2 linked regions of the Neorhizobium galegae genome follow. The protein of the gene in region 1 interacts with the protein of each later gene in a pairwise test. Links are inferred from orthologs where the notes say so. Each region holds a gene or a part of one and is shown on either strand. Other genes may lie near its edges.

Evidence for each region.
Region 2: the proteins of ligA (region 1) and leuS interact in binary tests that used the Escherichia coli proteins (3 or more experiments, as listed by UniProt). The link is inferred for Neorhizobium galegae from one-to-one orthologs.

Annotation. Positions count from the first base shown.
Region 1 is NZ_CP090095.1:2,485,592-2,493,796, reverse strand. Bases 5,274-8,205 are described here. They hold ligA (NAD-dependent DNA ligase LigA), read left to right. Parts: upstream 5,274-5,627; coding sequence 5,628-7,784; downstream 7,785-8,205. Other genes in these bases: LZK81_RS12435 (GNAT family N-acetyltransferase), read right to left, coding at 7,808-8,205; recN (DNA repair protein RecN), read left to right, coding at 5,274-5,510. In the rest of the region: cell division protein FtsZ, read left to right, coding at 1-1,517; lpxC (UDP-3-O-acyl-N-acetylglucosamine deacetylase), read left to right, coding at 1,784-2,740; LZK81_RS12450 (outer membrane protein assembly factor BamD), read left to right, coding at 2,960-3,826; more of recN, read left to right, coding at 3,837-5,273. UniProt on the Escherichia coli protein: DNA ligase that catalyzes the formation of phosphodiester linkages between 5'-phosphoryl and 3'-hydroxyl groups in double-stranded DNA using NAD as a coenzyme and as the energy source for the reaction.
Region 2 is NZ_CP090095.1:4,662,371-4,665,503, forward strand. It holds leuS (leucine--tRNA ligase), read left to right. Parts: upstream 1-302; coding sequence 303-2,933; downstream 2,934-3,133. Other genes in the region: LZK81_RS22820 (YggS family pyridoxal phosphate-dependent enzyme), read right to left, coding at 1-125; LZK81_RS22830 (hypothetical protein), read left to right, coding at 2,923-3,133.

The sequences.
Region 1 (8,205 bases):
ACGAGATCGTCGATCACCTGCACGGCACGCACATGTGCTTCGTCACCGCCGGCATGGGCGGCGGCACCGGCACGGGTGCCGCGCCGGTCGTCGCGCAGGCTGCCCGCTCCAAGGGCATCCTGACAGTCGGCGTCGTCACCAAGCCGTTTCACTTCGAAGGCCAGCGCCGCATGCGCCTTGCCGAATCCGGCATCCAGGAACTGCAGAAGTCGGTCGACACGCTGATCGTCATCCCGAACCAGAACCTCTTCCGCATCGCCAACGACAAGACGACCTTTGCCGACGCGTTTGCGATGGCCGACCAGGTTCTCTATTCGGGCGTCGCCTGCATTACCGACCTGATGGTCAAGGAAGGCCTGATCAACCTCGACTTCGCCGACGTCCGCTCGGTGATGCGCGAGATGGGCCGCGCGATGATGGGTACCGGCGAAGCATCCGGCCCCGGCCGCGCCATGCAGGCCGCAGAAGCCGCCATCGCCAACCCGCTGCTCGACGAGACCTCGATGAAGGGCGCTCAAGGCCTCCTGATCTCGATCACCGGCGGCCGCGACCTGACGCTGTTCGAAGTCGATGAAGCCGCGACCCGTATCCGCGAGGAAGTCGATCCGGATGCGAACATCATCCTCGGCGCCACCTTCGACGAAGCGCTCGAAGGCCTGATCCGCGTATCGGTCGTGGCGACCGGCATCGATCGTGCCGCCGGCGCCGTCGACATCCGTGCCGCCGAAATCCGCGCCGCTTCAAAGCCGATCATCCGCCCGTCGGCAGCGATTGCTCCGGCGCCGGTTGCCGCTCAGCCGGCTCCGGTCATGCAGGCAGCCCCGGCTCCGAAGCCGTTCGTCGACCCGATCGCCGAGACGATCCGCATGGCGGAAGCCGAAATGGAACGCGAACTCGCGATCGCTGAACCGCAGCACCAGCATGCGGCCCCGGCACCACAGCCGGTCGCTCCGCAGCCGGTCATGCATCAGCAGGAAGAGTTCCGTCCGCAGAGCCGCATCTTCGGTGCTGCTCCGGTCGAAGCTCAAGCCCCGGTCATGAGCCGTCCGGCGCCCGCGCCGCAGCCGGCCCCGGTTCAGCATCACGTGCAGCCGCAGCCCGCTCCGGTGATGAGCCAGCCGGCTCCGCGTGCGGCACAGCCGGTCTATCGCGAGCCGATGTCGCAGGTGGTTGAACCGGTTCGCATGCCGAAGGTCGAGGATTTCCCGCCGGTCGTGAAGGCCGAGATGGATCGCCGCGCCCAGCCGGTACAGCATGTACAGGAAGAGCGCGGTCCGATGGGTCTCCTGAAGCGGATCACCAATTCGCTCGGCCGCCGCGAAGAGGAAGAGCCTGCTCACATCGAGCCGGCAGCACCGGCTCCGGCCCCGCAGCAACGTCGTCCGCTGTCGGCCGAAGCCAGCCTCTATGCGCCGCGCCGCGGCAATCTCGACGATCATGGACGTGCGGTTCCGCAGGCCCATCACGAGGAAGACCAGCTCGAAATTCCGGCCTTCCTGCGCCGTCAATCGAACTGATTTCTACTTGAGTTAAAGACGGTCACGAAACGTGAAGAAGGCCCGGATCACGCGTCCGGGCCTTCGCTCGTTTTGTCAATCAAGACGCAGAGTTAACAACGTAACAATCCGAAATGAACAGTGATTTGGATTGTGCCAAACGGCTGCGTATGAAGGATGCTAAGGGACGCCAAAAGGGATCGACCGATTCAGGTGATCGGTCCGGTGGCGCTCAAGAATTTCGGATCCATTTTCTTTACGGATCCGGCGAAAAGAAGGCAGCAGGAATGACTATCGGACTGTTCGGTTTCCAGACCACCATCGCCTCCCCGGTAACCCTGAAGGGCATTGGCGTTCATTCCGGAGCTCCCGTCAGCCTCACTTTTCAGCCTGCCGAAGCCGGCACCGGCGTAATCTTCACGCGTCTTCTGGACGACGGCAGCTCGGTCGAATATCGGGCCGTTTCCTCCCAGGTCGGCAATACCGATCTCTGCACCGTTCTCGGCACGTCGCTTTCCCGTTCCGTCGCGACGATCGAACATGTGATGGCCGCGATTTACGCGCTCGGCGTCGACAACCTCATGGTCGAAGTCGACAGCGGCGAGATGCCGATCATGGACGGCAGCTCCCTTCCTTTCATCGAAGCGATCGAGCAGGCCGGTATCGTCAATCTCGGCATCAAGCGCCGCTATATCCGCGTCCTGAAGCCGGTCCGCATCGACGCCGGTGCGTCCTGGTCGGAATTCCGGCCCTATGACGGCACGCGCTTCGAGGTGGAAATCGACTTCTCTTCGCCGCTGATCGGCCGCCAGAGCTGGAAGGGCGACCTGACCGCTGCGACCTTCAAGCAGGAACTCTCCCGCGCCCGCACATTCGGCTTCATGCGCGACGTGGAGCGTCTCTGGGCTGCCGGCTACGCGCTCGGTTCCTCTCTCGAAAATTCGGTGGTCATCTCCGACGACGACACGATCGTCAATGTCGAGGGCCTTCGTTACAAGGATGAATTCGTCCGCCACAAGACGCTCGATGCCGTCGGCGACCTGGCGCTTGCCGGCGCCCAGTTCATCGGCTGCTACCGCTCCTATCGCGGCGGCCACAAGATGAATGCCAATGCGCTGAAGGCGCTGATGAGCGACCCGACGGCTTATGAGGTTGTCGAGGCTCCGTCGTCGCGCGCGGCCCGCGTGCGGGCAGGGGAGTTCGTACCGGTCAACGTGCCGGAACTCGCGTCCTGGTTTGCCTGATAAAGTTGACCCAGTCGACTCGGCCGCTTCTCCGGAAGCGGCCTTTTTCTTTTTGGGAGACAGGTTCCGATTTAACCTTGAAATGCCGTATATTGCGGCGACGTGCCACAAAAATGCATTAATGCCACAGCATTGCGTTGCTCTCCCTTTGCTTTTATGGCTAGAACGGCCTGCTTGGGCAGCGGGCTTTTCAGGCGCGGGACGATCAGGAATTCTCGAATGAACCATGTAAGGTCTGTTGGAATGCGTAAGACGGCAAGAGTAGCGCTTATGTCGCTGGTGCTGGCCGGCGCCGGCTTTGGCATGACCGCCTGCCAGTCGGATCCCGATATCGACATCACCAAGCTCGGTCTCGAAACGGATGCGCCGGAGACGCTCTACAACCAGGGTCTCGCCAACATGAAGGCCGGCAACCTTGCCGAAGCGGGCCGCAAGTTCGATTCGATCGACCGCCAGAATCCGTTCACCGAATGGGGCCGCAAGGCGCTCGTCATGAGCACATTCACCAAGTACCGGCTCGGCCGCAACGACGAGGCGGTGGCCACCGGCAACCGCTACATGAGCCAGTATCCGCAATCGCAGGATTCGGCCTATGTCCAGTATCTCGTCGGCCTCGCTTACTCCAAGCAGATCGCCGACGTGACCCAGGACCAGCGCGCTGCGGTGCGCACCATCGATGCGATGAACAAGGTCGTAACCAATTATCCGACCTCGGAATATGTCGAGGATGCCCAGGCGAAGATCCGCTTTGCGCGCGACCAGCTCGCCGGCAAGGAAATGCAGATCGGCCGGTACTATCTGGAGCGCAAGGAATATCTTGCCGCGATCCGGCGCTTCCGCAACGTGGTCGAACAGTATCCGAACACCAATCAGGTGGAAGAGGCGCTGGCGCGTCTGACCGAAGCCTATTATGCGATGGGCATCACGGAGGAGGCGCAGACCGCTGCCGCTGTCCTCGGGCGCAATTATCCCGACAGCCAGTGGTATGCCGATTCCTTCAAGCTGCTGAAGGGCAACGGCGTCGAGCCCCGCGAAAATCGCGGCTCGTGGATTTCCCGCGCCGGGGCCAAGCTGATCGGCGCATAAGGTCTGAGACATGCTGATCCAGTTGTCGATCCGCGATATCGTTCTGATCGAGCGGCTGGACCTTGCCTTCGAGACCGGCCTTTCGGTGTTGACCGGCGAAACCGGCGCCGGCAAATCGATCCTGCTCGACAGTCTTTCGCTGGCGCTCGGCGGCCGCGGCGACGGCGACCTGGTGCGCCATGGGGAAGACAAGGGCCAGGTGACGGCCGTCTTCGATGTGTCCGGCAGCCACGGCGCCCGAAAACTCCTGCGCGATAACGGCATCGACGACGACGGCGACCTGATCTTCCGCCGCATCCAGTCGGCCGACGGGCGCACCCGCGCATCCATCAACGACCAGCCGGTCAGCGTGCAGCTGATGCGCCAGGCGGGCCAGCTTCTGGTCGAAATCCACGGACAGCACGACGACCGGGCGCTGATCGATACCAACGCCCACCGCACGCTGCTCGACGCCTTCACGGGCTTGGGCGACGAGGTGCTGCAGCTTTCCGGCCTTTATCGCTCCTGGAGGGACGCGGAACGGGCCTTCAAAACCCATCGCGCCAAGGTGGAGGCCGCGGCGCGCGAAGCCGATTATATCCGTGCCTCGGTGGAAGAGCTCGAAGCGCTCTCACCGCGCGACGGCGAGGAGGACGAGCTCGCCGAGCAGCGCTCGCGGATGCAGAAATCCGAGCGCATCGCCGGCGACATTTCCGAGGCTTCCGAATTCCTCAATGGCAACTCGTCGCCCGTGCCGCTGATCGCCTCGCTGGTGCGGCGCCTCGAGCGCAAGAGCCACGAGGCGCCCGGCCTGCTCGAAGAGACCGTCGAGCTTCTCGACCAGGCGCTCAACTATCTCTCCAATGCCCAGATGGAAGTCGAGGCGGCGCTGCGGCGGACCGAATTCGACCCGCGCGAACTGGAGCGGGTCGAGGAGCGGCTGTTTGCCCTGCGCGCCGCCGGTCGTAAATATTCGATCCCGGTCGCCGACCTGCCGGCGCTTGCCGAAAAGATGATATCGGACCTTGCCGACCTCGATGCCGGCGAGGAAAAGCTCGGCGAGCTGGAAAAGCTGACGGCCGCCGCCAAGGTCGCCTACGATCAGGCAGCCGGCATCCTGTCCGAAAAACGCCGGCATGGCGCCGAATCGCTGGCCGCGGCTGTCATGGCCGAGCTCCCGGCGCTGAAGCTCGAGCGCGCCCGTTTCATGGTCGATGTGGCGAGCGATCCAGAAGCGGCAAGTGCCGAAGGCATCGATACCGTGGAGTTCCACGTCCAGACCAATCCCGGCACGCGTCCCGGCCCGATCATGAAGGTCGCTTCGGGCGGCGAGCTGTCGCGTTTCCTCTTGGCGCTCAAGGTGGCGCTCGCCGACCGCGGCTCGGCTCCGACGCTGGTCTTCGACGAAATCGACACCGGCGTCGGCGGTGCGGTCGCCGATGCGATCGGCCAGCGGTTGAAACGTCTGTCCGACAAGGTGCAGGTGCTTTCCGTCACCCACGCGCCGCAGGTGGCCGCCCGGGCCGCCACCCATCTGCTGATCTCCAAGGGGCCGGCCGGCGAGGGCACCGACAAGATCGCCACCCGCGTCGCCACCATGGAGCCGGAACACCGCACCGAAGAGATCGCCCGCATGCTCGCCGGCGCATCGGTAACCGACGAGGCGAGGGCGGCTGCGAAAAGGTTGCTGGCTGGGAACGGTTAGCAGTTACGCTGGGCAACCTCTCCCGCCTATCCCATCCGTATCACTCGTCCTCCACCCTTCCCATCGCTAAAATTTGCTCTACAAAACGACTCCTCGCTATCCGAGGAGTAGACCCGCATGCCCGCCGAACAGACGCCCGTCGAAAACCTGACCGAAGAACAGGCCGCAGCCGAACTGGCCTATCTGGCGGCGGAGATTGCCCGCAACGACGAGCTTTATCACGGCCACGACGCGCCGCAGATTTCGGATGCGGATTACGACGCGCTGAAACGGCGCAACGATGCGATCGAGAAGCGGTTCTCGCAGCTGATCCGTGCCGACAGCCCGTCCATCCGCGTCGGCGCCGCGCCGCTCCCGACATTCGCCTCGATCACCCATTCGCGACCGATGCTGTCGCTCGACAACACGTTCTCGGACGATGACGTGCGGGACTTCGTGTCCTCCGTCTACCGCTTCCTCGGCCAGCTTCCGGACGGTTCGATCGCGTTTACCGCCGAGCCGAAGATCGACGGGCTTTCCATGTCGATCCGCTACGAGAACGGCCGGCTGGTGAATGCCGCGACCCGCGGCGACGGCACGACCGGCGAGAACGTCACCGAGAACATCAAGACCATCAAGGAAATCCCCAATCGCCTGCCGGCCGGCGTGCCTGACGTCGTCGAGGTGCGCGGCGAGGTTTATATGCGCAAGAGCGATTTCCTGGCGCTCAACGAGCAGATGGCGGCCGAGGGCAAACAGACCTATGTCAACCCGCGCAACACGGCGGCCGGCTCGCTGCGCCAGCTCGACGCCAAGGTGACCGCCAGCCGCAACCTGAAATTCTTCGCCTATGCCTGGGGCGAAATGTCGGAAATGCCGGCCGACACCCAGATGGGCATGGTCGAGAAGTTCAGAGAATGGGGTTTTCCGGTCAATCCGCTGATGAAGCGCCTGCACGCCGTCGAGGACATCATCGCGCATTACCAGGATATCGGCCTCAAGCGCCCGGATCTCGACTACGAGATCGACGGCGTCGTCTACAAGGTGGACAGGCTCGACCTGCAGGCCAGGCTCGGTTTCCGTTCCCGTTCGCCGCGCTGGGCGACGGCCCATAAATTCCCGGCGGAGCAGGCTTTCACCCATGTGGAGAGGATCGACATCCAGGTTGGCCGCACCGGCGCGCTGACGCCGGTTGCGCGGCTGACGCCGGTCACCGTCGGTGGCGTAGTGGTTACCAATGCGACGCTGCATAACGAGGATTACATCAAGGGCTTGGGCAATTCCGGCGAGCCGATCCGCGAGCCGGATCACGATATCCGGGTCGGCGATACCGTCATCGTGCAGCGGGCGGGGGATGTCATCCCGCAGGTGCTCGACGTGGTGATGGAGAAACGGCCTTCGGAAGCCGTGCCTTACGAATTCCCGAAGAAATGCCCGGTCTGCGGCAGTCATGCGGTGCGGGAGCGCAACGAAAAGACCCGCAAGCTCGATTCGGTCACTCGCTGCACCGGCGGTTTCGTCTGCCGGGCGCAGGCGACCGAGCACCTGAAACATTTTGTCTCCCGCAATGCCTTCGATATCGAAGGCCTCGGCTCGAAACAGATCGACTTCTTCTTCGAGGCGGAAGACGACGCGCTGAAGATCCGCACCGCGCCGGATATCTTTACGCTGAAGCGGCGGCAGGAGGCCTCGACGCTTACCAAGCTCGAAAATATCGAGGGCTTCGGCAAGGTCAGCGTCAAGAAACTGTTCGACGCGATCGACGAGCGGCGCGAGATCGCACTCCACCGTTTCATCTACGCGCTCGGCATCCGCCATGTGGGTGAGACCACCGCCAAGCTGCTCGCCCGCGCCTACGGGACCTATGAGGCCTTTGCGAAGGCCATGGATGACGCAGCCGAACTTTCCGGCGACGCCTGGGACGACTTGAACAATATCGAGGGCATCGGCGAGGTGATGGCGCGCGCCATCGTCGAGTTCTTCAAGGAGCCGCGCAATGTCGAGGTCATTACACGGCTTCGCGAAGAGGTGACGCCGCAGGAGGCCGAACAGCCGGTCGCCTCGAACAGCCCGATCGCCGGCAAGACGGTCGTCTTCACCGGCTCGCTCGAAAAATTTACCCGCGACGAGGCCAAGGCGAGGGCGGAGAGCCTTGGCGCCAAGGTGGCCGGGTCGGTCTCCAAGAAGACCGACTATGTGGTCGCCGGCCCGGGCGCCGGCTCCAAGCTCGACAAGGCGAGGGAACTCGGCGTCCAGGTGATGGACGAGGACGAATGGCTTGCTTTTATCGCGTGAGGGCCTTCATCGGGTGATGAAGGTCACGCCCTGAGCCGCGCCATCGAATAGGCATCGACATATTCGCCGTTGCGGAAGGCGAATTGTTTGAGATGGCCTTCCACCTCGAAGCCGAATTTCCGGTAGAGCGCCAGCGCCGCCTCATTGTCGGTATAGACCGTCAGTTCGACGCGCTTCAGGTCCAGCCATCGGTCGGCGATGGCGAGGATTTCGCCGATCAGGGCGCGGCCGATCCCGCGGCCAATATAGGCGTCGTGGACGCCCATGCCGATACTTCCGGCATGTGCCCGGCGATTTGCATAGCGGGTCATACCCACATCGCCGACGATCCTGTCCTTTAGGACCGCGACCAGCGAGATGAAATTGGCGGACTGGTTCTCGATGCCCTTGCGGATTTCCTCCGGGCTGTGGTGCGGCGTTC
Region 2 (3,133 bases), 2.2 Mb from region 1 along the record:
ATGTCTTCAGCATCGAACGTCTTTGAAACTGCCACAAGCGTCACCGACCCCGCCGGCCGCTTCGAAAAGCGCTCCGCCTTCTCGATCCGAGCTTTCACATCCCGCAGCCGTTCTTCAACGCTCATGACCCATGCCTTCCGCTTTTCTTGCAAGCTCAGCGCTTAGCCCTCATATAAGGCTCTGCCAAGGGTGTTTCGCCCTAAACTTGGCCTTTCCCGACCCTGTAAAACTTGACGCTTGCAGGGTTTCATGGTGAAGGTCTCGCCCGACTCTTGATCCTGTTTTCCCGGAATATCATTGAAATGGCGACTGAACGTTATAATCCGCGCGATGCCGAGCCCCGTTGGCAGCAGACCTGGAACGATGCCAAGGTTTTCGAAACCGACAACAGCGATCCGCGCGAAAAATACTACGTTCTGGAGATGTTTCCCTATCCGTCGGGCCGCATCCACATGGGCCATGTGCGCAACTACGCCATGGGCGACGTGGTGGCCCGCTATAAGCGCGCCCGTGGCTTCAACGTCCTGCACCCGATGGGCTGGGACGCTTTCGGCATGCCGGCTGAAAATGCCGCCCGCGACAACAAGGTGCATCCGAAGACCTGGACCTATCAGAACATCGAATCCATGAAGGCGCAGCTGAAGGCCATGGGCCTGTCGCTCGACTGGTCACGCGAATTCGCCACCTGTGATGTCGAATATTATCAGCAGCAGCAGCACCTCTTCCTCGACATGATGGAAAAGGGCCTGGTCTACCGCAAGCAGTCCAAGGTCAATTGGGATCCTGTAGACCAGACGGTTCTGGCCAACGAGCAGGTCATCGACGGCCGCGGCTGGCGCTCGGGTGCGCTGGTGGAGCAGCGCGACCTGGTGCAGTGGTTTTTCAAGATCACCGATTTCAGCCAGGACCTCCTGGACTCGCTCGAAACGCTCGATCAGTGGCCGGAAAAGGTCCGGCTGATGCAGAAGAACTGGATCGGCCGATCCGAGGGCCTGACGGTTCGCTGGGAAATCGTGAGTTCGACGGCACCCGCCGGCGAAAGCGAAGTCGTGGTCTACACGACCCGTCCCGACACGCTGTTCGGTGCGTCGTTCCTGGCCATCGCCGCCGACCATCCGCTGGCCAAGGCCGCAGCCGCGCAGAATCCGGCTATCGAAGCTTTCGCCGAGGAATGCCGCCATCACGGAACCTCGCTCGCAGCGCTGGAAACGGCCGAGAAGAAGGGCATCGACACCGGCATCCGGGTCAGGCATCCGCTCGACCCATCCTGGGAACTGCCGGTCTACGTCGCGAACTTCGTGCTGATGGATTACGGTACAGGCGCAATCTTCGGCTGCCCGTCCGGCGATCAGCGGGACCTCGATTTCGCCCGTAAATACGGTCTGCCCGTTGTACCAGTGGTCATGCCTAAGGATGGCGATGCCGCGACCTTTACCGTCGGCGACACCGCTTATGTCGATGACGGCGTGATGATCAATTCGCGCTTCCTCGACGGCAAGACGACCGACGAAGCCTTCGAGATCGTGGCCAACCGCCTGTCGGAAACGATCGTTGGCAACATGCCGCAGGGGGAGCGCAAGGTGAACTTCCGCCTGCGCGACTGGGGCATCTCGCGCCAGCGCTACTGGGGTTGCCCGATCCCGGTCATCCATTGCGATGATTGCGGCGTCGTGCCGGTGCCGAAAGCGGACCTGCCGGTCAAGCTGCCGGACGACGTGACCTTCGACCTGCCGGGCAACCCGCTCGACCGCCATCCGACCTGGCGCCATGTCGCCTGCCCGCAATGCGGCAAGCAAGCCCGCCGCGAGACGGACACAATGGATACGTTCGTCGATTCGAGCTGGTATTTCACCCGCTTTACCGCGCCTTGGGAGAAGGATCCGACCGATCCGGCCGTCGCCAACCGATGGCTGCCGGTCGACCAGTATATCGGCGGCATCGAGCACGCGATCCTGCACCTGCTCTATTCCCGTTTCTTCACCCGCGCCATGCGCGAGACCGGCCATGTCGAGGTCAAAGAGCCCTTCAAGGGCCTCTTCACGCAAGGCATGGTCGTGCACGAAACCTATCGCCGTGGCAGTGGCCCGAACGGTGAATGGGTGGCCCCGGCCGACATTCGCATCGAGGAAGTGGACGGCAAACGCCGCGCCACCATGCTCGAGGGTGGCGAGGAAGTCACCATCGGCTCCATCGAAAAGATGTCGAAATCGAAGAAGAACGTTGTCGATCCGGACGATATCATCGCCTCCTACGGTGCCGATACCGCACGCTTCTTCGTACTTTCCGATTCTCCGCCGGACCGCGACGTCATCTGGTCGGAAGCCGGCGTCGAAGGCGCTCACCGCTTCACCCAGCGCCTGTGGCGCCTGATTTCGGAAGCCTCCGAAAACTTGGCCGGCGTCGATCCGGTGCCGGCTAAGGACGGAGAAGCTCTGACGCTCTCGCAGCTTGCCCACAAGACGCTGAAGGCGGTTCAGGGCGATTACGACAAGCTCTCCTTCAACAAGGCCGTCGCGCGCATCTATGAGCTTGTGAACGCACTTGCGGCGCCGCTCGCCCGGGTCGCAGGCGGCGAGGGCGATGCGGCCTATCGGGGATCCGTCCGCAACGCGTCGGAGATCCTGATCCAGCTTGTCGCCCCCATGACGCCACATCTGGCCGAAGAATGCTGGGCGGTTCTCGGCAACAAGGAACTGCTCTCCCTGGCTGCCTGGCCGCAATATGACGAAACCCTCGTCGTCGAGAACGAGGTCACACTGCCGGTCCAAATCAACGGCAAGAAGCGCGGCGAATTGACAATCGCGCGCGACGCGGATCAAAGTGCGGTCGAAGCTGCGGTTCTGGCGCTGGATGCGGTCAAAGCGGCGCTTGAAGGCCGGGCGCCGAAGAAAGTAATCGTCGTCCCACAGAGGATCGTAAACATTGTCGTTTGACCGCTCTCTTCGTCGTTTTGGGTTCGTATCCAGCCTGGTAATGCTGACAGTGCTCGCCGGCTGCCAGGTTCGCCCGCTTTATTCCGAGGCTTCCGGCACAGGCGAGCGCCTTGCCTCCGTCGGCTTCGAGCAACCCCGCACCCGTCTCGACCAGGTTGTTCGCAACCATCTCGTCTTCCTGACCTCTGGTGGTGCAGGCG